2 regions of the Nonomuraea sp. NPDC048881 genome follow, and region 1 is predicted to be linked to the other one. Evidence: riboswitches for the same ligand, from Rfam matches in the RefSeq annotation. Region 1 holds a riboswitch; the other holds the start of a gene.
The links. Region 1 has a riboswitch for cyclic di-AMP ahead of AB0C33_RS31295 (C40 family peptidase). Riboswitches for the same ligand answer to the same signal wherever they lie in the genome.
Positions count from the first base shown of each region.

Region 1 (4,669 bases):
GCAGCTCGAAGCCTCCCGCCGGGCCGCCCGCGAGGGCCGCAGCATCGAGGACGCCCGCATCAGGGTGCTGCTCGACGCCCTTCAGGACGCCTCGGCCGGGCTGCGCAGGGAGCTGGCGCTGCCCACCACGATCAGCAGGCCCGCCGACTCGGTCGCGGCCAGCACCGGCGAGCGTCCCGGAGTGCGCGGGGTGCCCGCGCGGGCCCTGGCCGACGACGACCCGCAGCTCCTCGACCAGCTCCTGGCGCTGCCGCAGGTCCACCTGATCATCGACGGCTACAACGTCACGAAGACCGGCTACGGCACGCTCACCCTCGCCGACCAGCGCAACCGGCTGATGACCGGCCTCGGCGGGCTGGTCGCCCAGACCCGGGTCGAGGTGACGGTGGTCTTCGACGGCGCCGAACTCAACGCGCCGGTGCAGGTGGTGGCGCCGCGCGGGGTGCGGGTGCTGTTCAGCGCGCCGGGGGAGATCGCCGACGACCTGATCCGCCAGCTCGTCCGGGCCGAGCCGCCCGGCCGGGCCATGGCCGTCGTCTCCTCCGACCGCGAGGTCGCCGAGTCCGTACGCCGGATGGGTGCCAGACCGGTTCCGTCCGGTCTGCTGCTGCGCCGGTTGGGCCGCGCATAAGTTACGAATTAGCACTATTGGCGAGACCCCACCCGCCACTTCTGTACTATTTCGCCCCAGGTGTAATCCCTGGGAGGCGACGCTGTGAGGTTTGGCCGGGTGACGGTGGCCGCGGGTCTCGCGATCGGACTGATGACGGTCCCGATGGGTGCGGCGCTCGCTGATCCCAAGCCCACCCTCAAACAGGCCAAGGCCAAGCTGGAGAAGCTGAACGACAAGGCCGACAAGGTCGTCGACCGGTACAACACGGCGACCGAGAACTACAAGAAGGCCAAGGACGCCTACACCAGGCTCAACGACCGCTACAAGCAGAAGCTGCAGACGGTCGCCGACCTCCGCGCCGAGATCATCAGGGTGGCGGTGGACTCCTACAAGCTGGGCGGGGACGTCACCTCCCTGCCCGGCATGGTCGGCGTCGACGACCCCGAGAACCTGCTGGCCGGGCTGGCCATGGCCGGGCAGCTCTCGCGCGAGCGGCTGGAGAAGCTGGCCGCCTTCGACCGCGAGAACAAGGGGCTCAAGGCCGAGCGCGACAACGCCGAGACCGCGCTCGCCGACGCCGACAAGGAGCGGGACGCCGTCCAGCGGGAGCGGGCCGAGGTGCTGAAGCTGGTCGGCCAGCAGAAGAAGCTCCTGGACAAGCTGGGGGCCTACAACCCGGGCAACCCCAACAGCACCGGCATCAAGTACACCGGTCCCGCCTCGGGCAGCGCGGCGGCCGTCCTGAACTTCGCCTTCGCCCAGGTGGGCAAGCCGTACATCTACGGGGGCACGGGCCCGCGCGGCTACGACTGCTCAGGGCTGACGCAGGCAGCCTGGCGCGCCGCCGGCGTCTCGCTGCCGCGTACGACGTGGCAGCAGTGGGCCTGGGGCGCGAGCCGGAAGGTGGACCTCAAGGACCTCCAGCCGGGTGACCTCATCTTCAGCGAGGGGCTCGGGCACGTCAGCATCTACGCGGGCGGCGGCAAGATCGTCCATGCGCCGCAGACGGGCGACGTCGTCAAGGTCGTCCGCCTCGCCGACTACGGTCGTCCGCTCGTCGGAGCCATCCGCCCCTGACTCGGTCCCCGCCCGAAATCTCGGGCGGCTTCGGCGTGCCCGTAATCGCTGAGGCGAACGGGACAAACGGGGCGAAAGCGCCCTGACAATCGGGTGTGCCGGGAAGTGTGAGAAGGGTCACAAAGCGGTAACGGAACCCTGAGGTCCAGCAGGGGTTTCACCCTTTACTTGCATCTTTATCTGATCTTTACAGGCCGAGTCTCCCTTTGCCAAATCTTGACCCCTCGGCGTAGTTTCTGGCGTCGCGGTCAGCAAGCCATGCGCACCGCGGATCGACATCGGAACCCCGATGCGGACCAGATGAAAATCCAGCGGTCGCCGCCGATATCCCCGTTCAGGCACAACCATCGGGCGGCGACCTGCCGAGTCCGTGCAGCCAGGAGCACGGAGCCGGGGACCCAAAGATCCCGTAATCCCCCGGGATCAGGGGTGAATCGGCGCGTCTCGCGCCGTAGGGCGACTTCCAGGCCCGAATCCGTCAGCTAACCCGGTAGGCGTTCGTGGAAGACACAAGGAGAAATCCTGTCTACCTCCCTGCATAACCCCCGTCTGTCCCGTCTTGCCCTGAGGGGCGTCGCACTCACGATGACCGTGACGGCCGGAGGTGCGGTTCTCCATGCCGTGCCGGCCGGGGCGCAGACGGTGAGCGAATCGGCCGCCAGGCTCACCGCGGTGTCCAGCACCGCCAAGGCGGCCACTGCGAAGTCGGCCAAGTCGGCGAGGACCGTCAGGTCTGCCAAGTCGGCCAAGGCCGCGCGGCAGGCGTCGAAGGCCCGCAGGGCCGTCGCCGTCGCCAAGCATCAGGTCGGCGACCCGTACCGGTACGGGGCCACGGGCCCTGGTGCGTTCGACTGCTCCGGACTCGTCCAGTACGCCTGGAAGAAGGCCGGGGTACGACTCCCGCGCGTGACGAACAGCCAGTTCGCCCGCATCAAGCGCAAGGTCTCCTGGCGCAATCTCAAGCCGGGCGACCTGATGTTCTTCAACGGGCTGGGCCACGTCGGCATGTACGTCGGCCACGGCAAGATGGTCCATTCGCCGCGGACCGGCGAACGGGTGCGCATCGACAAACTGGGCGGATGGCGTAAGTCGTCGTTCGTCGGCGCGGTGCGTCCCGGCGCGTGACAACGGGCCCCGCCCGGACCCTCCCCGGTCCGGGCCGGGGCCTGTCGCATGCCCGGCCCCGAGCAGGGCCCGGTCCGGCGAAGGGCCCGGCTCCGCGACGGGATCGGTCCGGGCGGAGGGCTCGGCTCCGCGACGGGATCGGTCCGGCGGAGGGCCCGGTCCTCGGGAAGGGGCCGGGAGGGGCGTGGGCCTACTAGCATCGGGCCGTGTCCTCGCAGGTGCGTCCGTCCCTTCGCGGTCCGCGGCTGCTCCTCTCGGTCCTGCTGCTGTCGACGGCGGTGCTCGTGGTCGCCGACGCGCCGCCCGCCGCCGTCCTGCCCGCCGGGGCGCGCGGGTTGTGGAGCGACGGCGGTCAGGTGGCCCGCGGCGCGCGGTCCGTGGTCGTGGGGCACCGCGCAGAGCCCGGCGTGCTCGCCGATCTGGCCCGCCGCGCGGACCTCGCCGGACGGCGGGTGTCCGCGGTGCTCGGCCGGCCGGTGCGCGCGCTGGTCGTCGTGCCGGACTCCGACGCCGAGGCGGCCGGGCTGGCGGGCACGGGCCCGCTGGACGGGCTGGCCGCGGTGGCCGACGGCGCCAGGGTGATCGTCGTGCCCGGCTCGTTCGCCCGGCTCACCCCCACGGGACGCGACGTCGTCCTCACCCATGAGCTCACCCACGTCGCCGCGGGCACCGACCGGCTGCCCGTCTGGCTCTACGAGGGGTTCGCCGACTACGTGGCCTACCGCGACGCCGGGCTCCCCGTCGGGACGGCCGCCGCCGAACTCGCCGCCGACGTAAGGGCCGGCCGGCTGCCGAGCGAGTTGCCCGGACCTGCGGCTTTCGCCCCCACGGCCGCCGATCCCGGACGGCTCGCGCGGGCGTACCAGGAGGCCTGGATGGCGTGTCGCTTCCTCGCAGACCGGTTCGGTGACGGGACCCTGGTACGGCTCTACCGTGATGCCCGCGTGGCCGGCGTCGATCAGGCGCTCGCCTCCGTGGGGCTCACCGCCGAGACGCTGGCGGCACGGTGGCGCGAGTACGTACGAGAGCAGCTCGCGTGAAGGGGAGGCAGATGAGCGAGCGGAACGACCCGCCCCGGGAAGGGGACGAGCCCGCCGGAGCGGTCGCCAGAGGGGCCGACGAGCCCGGCACGGCGGTCGCGGCGGCGCACGGCGGCGGTGTGGCCATCAGGGACGACGGCGCAGACCGGCCCGGCGACGGTGCGCCGCCGGAGCCGTCCGGCACCAACGAGCCCCCCGAGTCCCCGGGCCACCCCGACGACCCGGACTATCCGGACGCCCGCCCCGACGCGGACGCCGACCCCGACACCGAGGACCCCCGTCACCCCCGACCCCCCACCCCCGACGACCGCCCCCACGCGATCCGCGCCGACGCCCCCGCCACCGACGCCCAGACCAGCGCGCAGGCCGCCGAGGACACGGACACCCCCGGCAAGAGCCCCGAGGCCCCCGACGACCCGGGAACGGGCGGCAAGGGCGGCGGCAAGGGCAAGGGCGGCAAGGGCGGCGGCAAGGGCGGCGGCAAGGGCGGCGGCAAGGGCAAGGGCGGCAAAGGCGGAGGCGAGGGCAGGGGCCGTGGCAAGGGCGCGGGCGATCCCGCCACCCCCCTCGCCGAAGGCGTCGAGGCCCGTCCAGGAACCGGCAAGCTGACGGGAACGGCGGAGCACCTGATCGCCCGCCAACGGCAACGCGTGGAATCCCGCTCCAGGCGCGCCGCCGGCGCCGCCCTGGCCCTGGTCGGCGGCGTGATCCTGGCCGTGGTCGCGTTCACCACCCCCTGGCGGGTCCTGGCGGCGGGCGCGCCCGCCGTCGCCCCCGACCCCGCCCGCGACTTCAGCGCCGCCCAGATCGCCAG
Region 1 covers NZ_JBEZGC010000009.1:359,668-364,336, reverse strand. Annotated here, with positions in the region: gene AB0C33_RS31305 (NYN domain-containing protein) at 1-631, shown strand, start outside; gene AB0C33_RS31300 (NlpC/P60 family protein) at 764-1,690, shown strand; cyclic di-AMP (ydaO/yuaA leader) riboswitch at 2,041-2,202, shown strand; gene AB0C33_RS31295 (C40 family peptidase) at 2,333-2,815, shown strand; gene AB0C33_RS31290 (hypothetical protein) at 3,022-3,855, shown strand; gene AB0C33_RS31285 (M48 family metalloprotease) at 3,867-4,669, shown strand, end outside.

Region 2 (4,669 bases), on a different contig from region 1:
GAAGAAGAGGTTCATCCCGCCCATCTCCTCGACGTACTCGTGCTTGTGGGCGTCGAGCCAGACGACCTGGTCACAGCCGTTGTCGACGGCCTGGCGCTGGGCGACGAAGGCGGCGGCGTAGTTGCCGCCGCACTTGGCGAAGCCGGTGCCGCCGGGCGCGGCGCGCGTGTACTCGGTGGACAGCCAGACCGAGACGGGCTTGATGCCGCCGCTGAAGTACGAGGCCGCCGGCGAGGCGATCACCATGTACTTGTAGGTCTTCGACGGGTAGTTGACGCCGAGCCCGGCCTGCGTGGCGAACATGAACGGGCGCAGGTAGAGGCTGTGGCCCTCGGTGGTCGGCACCCACTCCTTGTCGGCCGAGACCAGCAGCTCCAGCGACTCCACGAACGCCTCCTCCGGCAGTTCGGGCATGGCCATGCGCTCGGCCGAGCGGTTGAAGCGGGCGGCGTTCGCGTACGGCCGGAAGGTCGCGATCGAGCCGGAGATCTGCCGGTACGCCTTCAGTCCCTCGAACAGCTCCTGCGCATAGTGGAAGACCGAGGTCGCGGGGTTGAGCGAGAGCGGCCCGTACGGCATGAGCCGGGCGTCGTGCCAGCCCTCGCCGTCGGTGTAGTCGATCGAGATCATGTGGTCGGTGAAGACCTGCCCGAATCCGGGGTTCGCCAGTACCTGCTCCCGCTCGGCCGCGGTGCGAGCGTGGTCGGAATGCTGCACGTCGAAGCTGAGCTTCTGAGCGATGGTCATGACGGAGGTCCTTCTCTCTACGAATCTGCGACTTCGAAAGCTGATTCTGTTAGCTACTGCCCGCGAGCAGTATTCGTACTTCCTAGTGTCTCGCGATTTGGGATAGCAAGAGGCAGTTGGGGTGGTTAGATCCGGCGAACGCGAAAAAGCGCCTGGCAGTCCGTGTTCGGACCGCCAGGCGCGTGCGGGGCTAGGCGGTCCTAGCCGGCTACTCGCGCGGCGATGTCGTCGCCGATCTCGCTGGTCGTGCGGCCGGCGCGGCCGGTCACCCGCTCGGCGATGTCGGCGGCCACGGCCTGCTCGACCTTGGCGGCCTCGGCGTGCAGGCCGAGGTGGTCGAGGAGCATGCCCACGGACAGGATGGTGGCGGTCGGGTCGGCCTTGCCCTGACCGGCGATGTCGGGCGCGCTGCCGTGCACCGGCTCGAACATGCTCGGCGAGGTGCGCTCGGGGTTGATGTTGCCGCTGGCCGCCAGGCCGATGCCGCCGGCGATCGCGGCGCCGAGGTCGGTGATGATGTCGCCGAACAGGTTGTCGGTGACGATCACGTCGAAGCGCTCGGGCTGGGTGACGAAGAACATCGAGGCCGCGTCGATGTGGCTGTAGTCGGTGGTGACGTCGGGGAACTCCGCGGCCACGCGGTTGACCGTGCGCTGCCAGAGGTCGCCGGCGAAGGTGAGCACGTTCGTCTTGTGGACGAGCGTGAGCTTCTTGCGGGGCCGCGACTGAGCCTTCTGGAAGGCGTACCGCACGACGCGCTCGACGCCGTGGGCGGTGTTCAGCGACTCCTGGGTGGCGATCTCGTGCGGCGTGCCGCGGCGCATGACGCCGCCGGTGCCCGCGTAGAGACCCTCGGTGCCCTCGCGGACGACGACCATGTCGATGTGCTCAGCGGTGGCGCCGGCCAGCGCGGTCTCGACGCCGGGGAACAGCTTGACCGGCCGCAGGTTGACGTAGTGGTCGAACTCGAACCGGAGCTTGAGCAGCAGGTCGCGCTCCAGGATGCCGGGCGGCACGCTGGGGTCGCCCACGGCGCCGAGCAGGATCGCGTCGTAGCCGCGCAGCTCTTCGAGCACCGCGTCGGGCAGGGTCTCGCCGGTGCGGTGGTAGCGGGCTGCGCCCAGGTCGTAGTGGGTGGGCTCGATCTTCGTGCCCACGGCCTCCAGGACCTTGAGCCCTTCGGCTACGACCTCGGCGCCGATGCCATCCCCGGGGATGACGGCCAGGCGGATGTTACGCGACTCCATGGGCGGTACCTTACCGGCTCGTCTCGGCTGACGAACACATCATCTCAACAACCGGACAATCCGTTTTGGGGGGATTGCGACCTTTTGACCGTTTCGTTAGAGTCCGACGAGCCTAATCCACGCAGCCGCTGCGTGGAGCCGGGGACCCACCTTTCCCCCCGGGGCGAATCGGCTGCGCCTCCCCCCCGAGGAGCCGCCGTAGGGCTACTTCCAGGCCCGAGCCCGTCAGCTAACCCGGTCGGCCACGTGGAAGGACAGTCCCCTGTCTAGCATCGCCATCCTTGTGGCGGTGGCAGCGGGCGCCGCAGGTCTCGTGCCTGCCGCCCCCGCGGCTCCCGCCGCTCCGGCCGCCCCCACCCCCTCCATCACCCTCACCGGCCCCCAGGTGAAACAGGTCCAGGAACGGCACGTGCCGAAGCCGGCCTGGAAGGTCGCCCTCGAATACGCCATGGACAAGCGCGGCACCCCGTACGTGTGGGGCGGCGCCAGCGAGCGGGGCTACGACTGCTCGGGCCTCATGCTCCGAGCCTACGAGGACGCCGGCATCGAGCTCCCCAGAACCGCCGCGGAGCAGTACGGCGCCTTCTCCAGGAAGATCGCCTGGAAGGACCTCAAGCCAGGCGACCTGGTGTTCTTCAGCGGCCTCGGCCACGTCGGCATGATCTCCAAGCCCGGCTACATGGTCCACTCCCCCCACACCGGCGACGTGGTGAAGGAGGAACGCCTGTCGCAGTGGCGCAGGCAGGCCTTCGTCGGCGCGGTACGCCCCGACCCCAAGGGCGTCAAGCGCTGGGCCGACTACAAGCAGCTCCAGAAGGCCCCCGCCCCCGCCATGCTCACCGCGACCCTGTGACGACGACCTTCCCCGGGGCGTGCCCCTCCTCCTGGTAGCGGACGGCCGCCGGGAGCTCGCCGAAGGGGAAGGTCCGGTCGATGACCGGGGTGACCGCGCCCCGCTCGATCAGCCCGGTCAGCGTCAGCAGGTTCGCCCTGTTGCTCCCGCAGCGGACGACGTCCGCCCTGACGATCCGCTGCGGGACGAAGGGCCCCGACGCGAGCGCGGCGAACATGTGGCCGGCCGGCTGCACCCAGCGGCCGGCCGGCCCGCCGACCAGCACGTACGTGCCCTTCCTGGTCAGCACGCGGCGGCAGTCCGCCAGCCGGCGGCCGCCCGCCACGTCGAGCAGCAGGTCGAAGCGCCGGCCCGACGCCGCGAAGTCCTCCTTGGTGTGGTCGATGACGTCGTCCGCGCCGAGCGAGCGGACCAGGTCCGCGTTGCGCCCGCTGCACACGCCCGTGACGTGCGCCCCCAGCGCCTTGGCCAGCTGCACGGCGAACGTGCCCACGCCGCCGGACGCGCCGTTGACCAGCACCTTCTGGCCCGGCTGGAGGCGTCCCTCGTCGCGCAGCGCGATCAGCGCGGTGTTGGCCGCCATCGGCACCGCCGCCGCCTGCTCGAACGACAGGCCCGCCGGTCTGGGCGCCACCTCGCCCTGCCGCAGGCAGACGTACTCGCCGAAGCCGCCCCCGAGCGACATCGCGTACACCTCGTCGCCGGGACGGAACAGCGTGACGTCCTTGCCGGCCGCCTCGACCTCCCCCGCCACGTCGGCCCCGAGGACGGCGATGCGCGGCCGGCGCAGCCCGACCCCGCCGCCCATGACCCGGGCCAGGTACGGCTCCCCCCGCATGAAGTGCCAGTCGTAGGGCTGCACGGACGTGGCCCGCACCCGGACCAGCACCTCGTCGTCGCGCGGCACGGGCCGCTCGACGTCGGTCAGGACGAGCTGGTCGGGCGAGCCGAACGAGCGCAGGACGTACGCCTTCATCGTTTTCTCCCTCGTGCCGCTGATGTGCCGCCAGTGTGGGCGTGACCTGCGCGGACGCTCAACGGTCGAAAGGCGACGGCTCGATGGCCGAAAGTACGACGGCCCGCCCGCCGATGGTGCGAACCAGGACCGGCCGTCCGCGCGATGACCGGGCACGGGCGCGGGCGGCACGCTCTCAGGCATGAGATGGATCGCACCCGCCGGGCTGCTCGCGCTCAGCGTCGTCCCGCTGGTCGCCGGCGCAATCCGGGTGACCGAACTGGCCGCCGGCGCCCCCGTGACGGCGGACAACGCGCGCTTCTTCGCCATGCCCGTGCCGGTGTTGCTGCACATCCCGGCTTCCCTGGTGTTCTGCGTCCTCGGCACGTTCCAGTTCCAGGCCCGGTTCCGGGCCGGGCGGCCGGGGTGGCACCGCGCGGCGGGGCGGGTGCTGGTGGCGTGCGGGCTGGTCGCGGCGCTGTCGGGGGTGTGGCTGACGCTCTTCTCCGACCTTCCCGCCGGCGACGGGATGTTGCTGGCCGCCTTCCGGCTGCTGTTCGGGACGGCCATGGCCGCCTGCCTCCTGCTCGGCCTGGCCGCGATCCGGCGGCGCGACGTGGCCCGGCATCGCGCCTGGATGACCCGCGGGTACGCGATCGGGCTCGGCGCGGGCACGCAGGCGTTCACCCTGGCGTTCGGGCTGGCCGCCTTCGGGGCGCCCGGCGAGCTCGGCCGGGCGCTGCTCGTCGGCGCGGGCTGGGTGATCAACCTGGCGGTGGCCGAGTGGGTCGTCCGCAGAACCCTCAGAGGTCAGGTGCGTACGCGGTCGGTCTCGTAGGCCCACATGGCGATCTCGACGCGGTTGCG
Region 2 covers NZ_JBEZGC010000004.1:469,308-473,976, forward strand. Annotated here, with positions in the region: gene AB0C33_RS17345 (branched-chain amino acid aminotransferase) at 1-747, opposite strand, end outside; gene AB0C33_RS17350 (3-isopropylmalate dehydrogenase) at 948-1,994, opposite strand; cyclic di-AMP (ydaO/yuaA leader) riboswitch at 2,094-2,253, shown strand; gene AB0C33_RS17355 (C40 family peptidase) at 2,284-2,847, shown strand; gene AB0C33_RS17360 (NAD(P)-dependent alcohol dehydrogenase) at 2,831-3,823, opposite strand; gene AB0C33_RS17365 (DUF2306 domain-containing protein) at 4,005-4,640, shown strand; gene AB0C33_RS17370 (response regulator transcription factor) at 4,613-4,669, opposite strand, start outside.
Region 2: another riboswitch for cyclic di-AMP. It lies ahead of AB0C33_RS17355 (C40 family peptidase); the one in region 1 lies ahead of AB0C33_RS31295 (C40 family peptidase).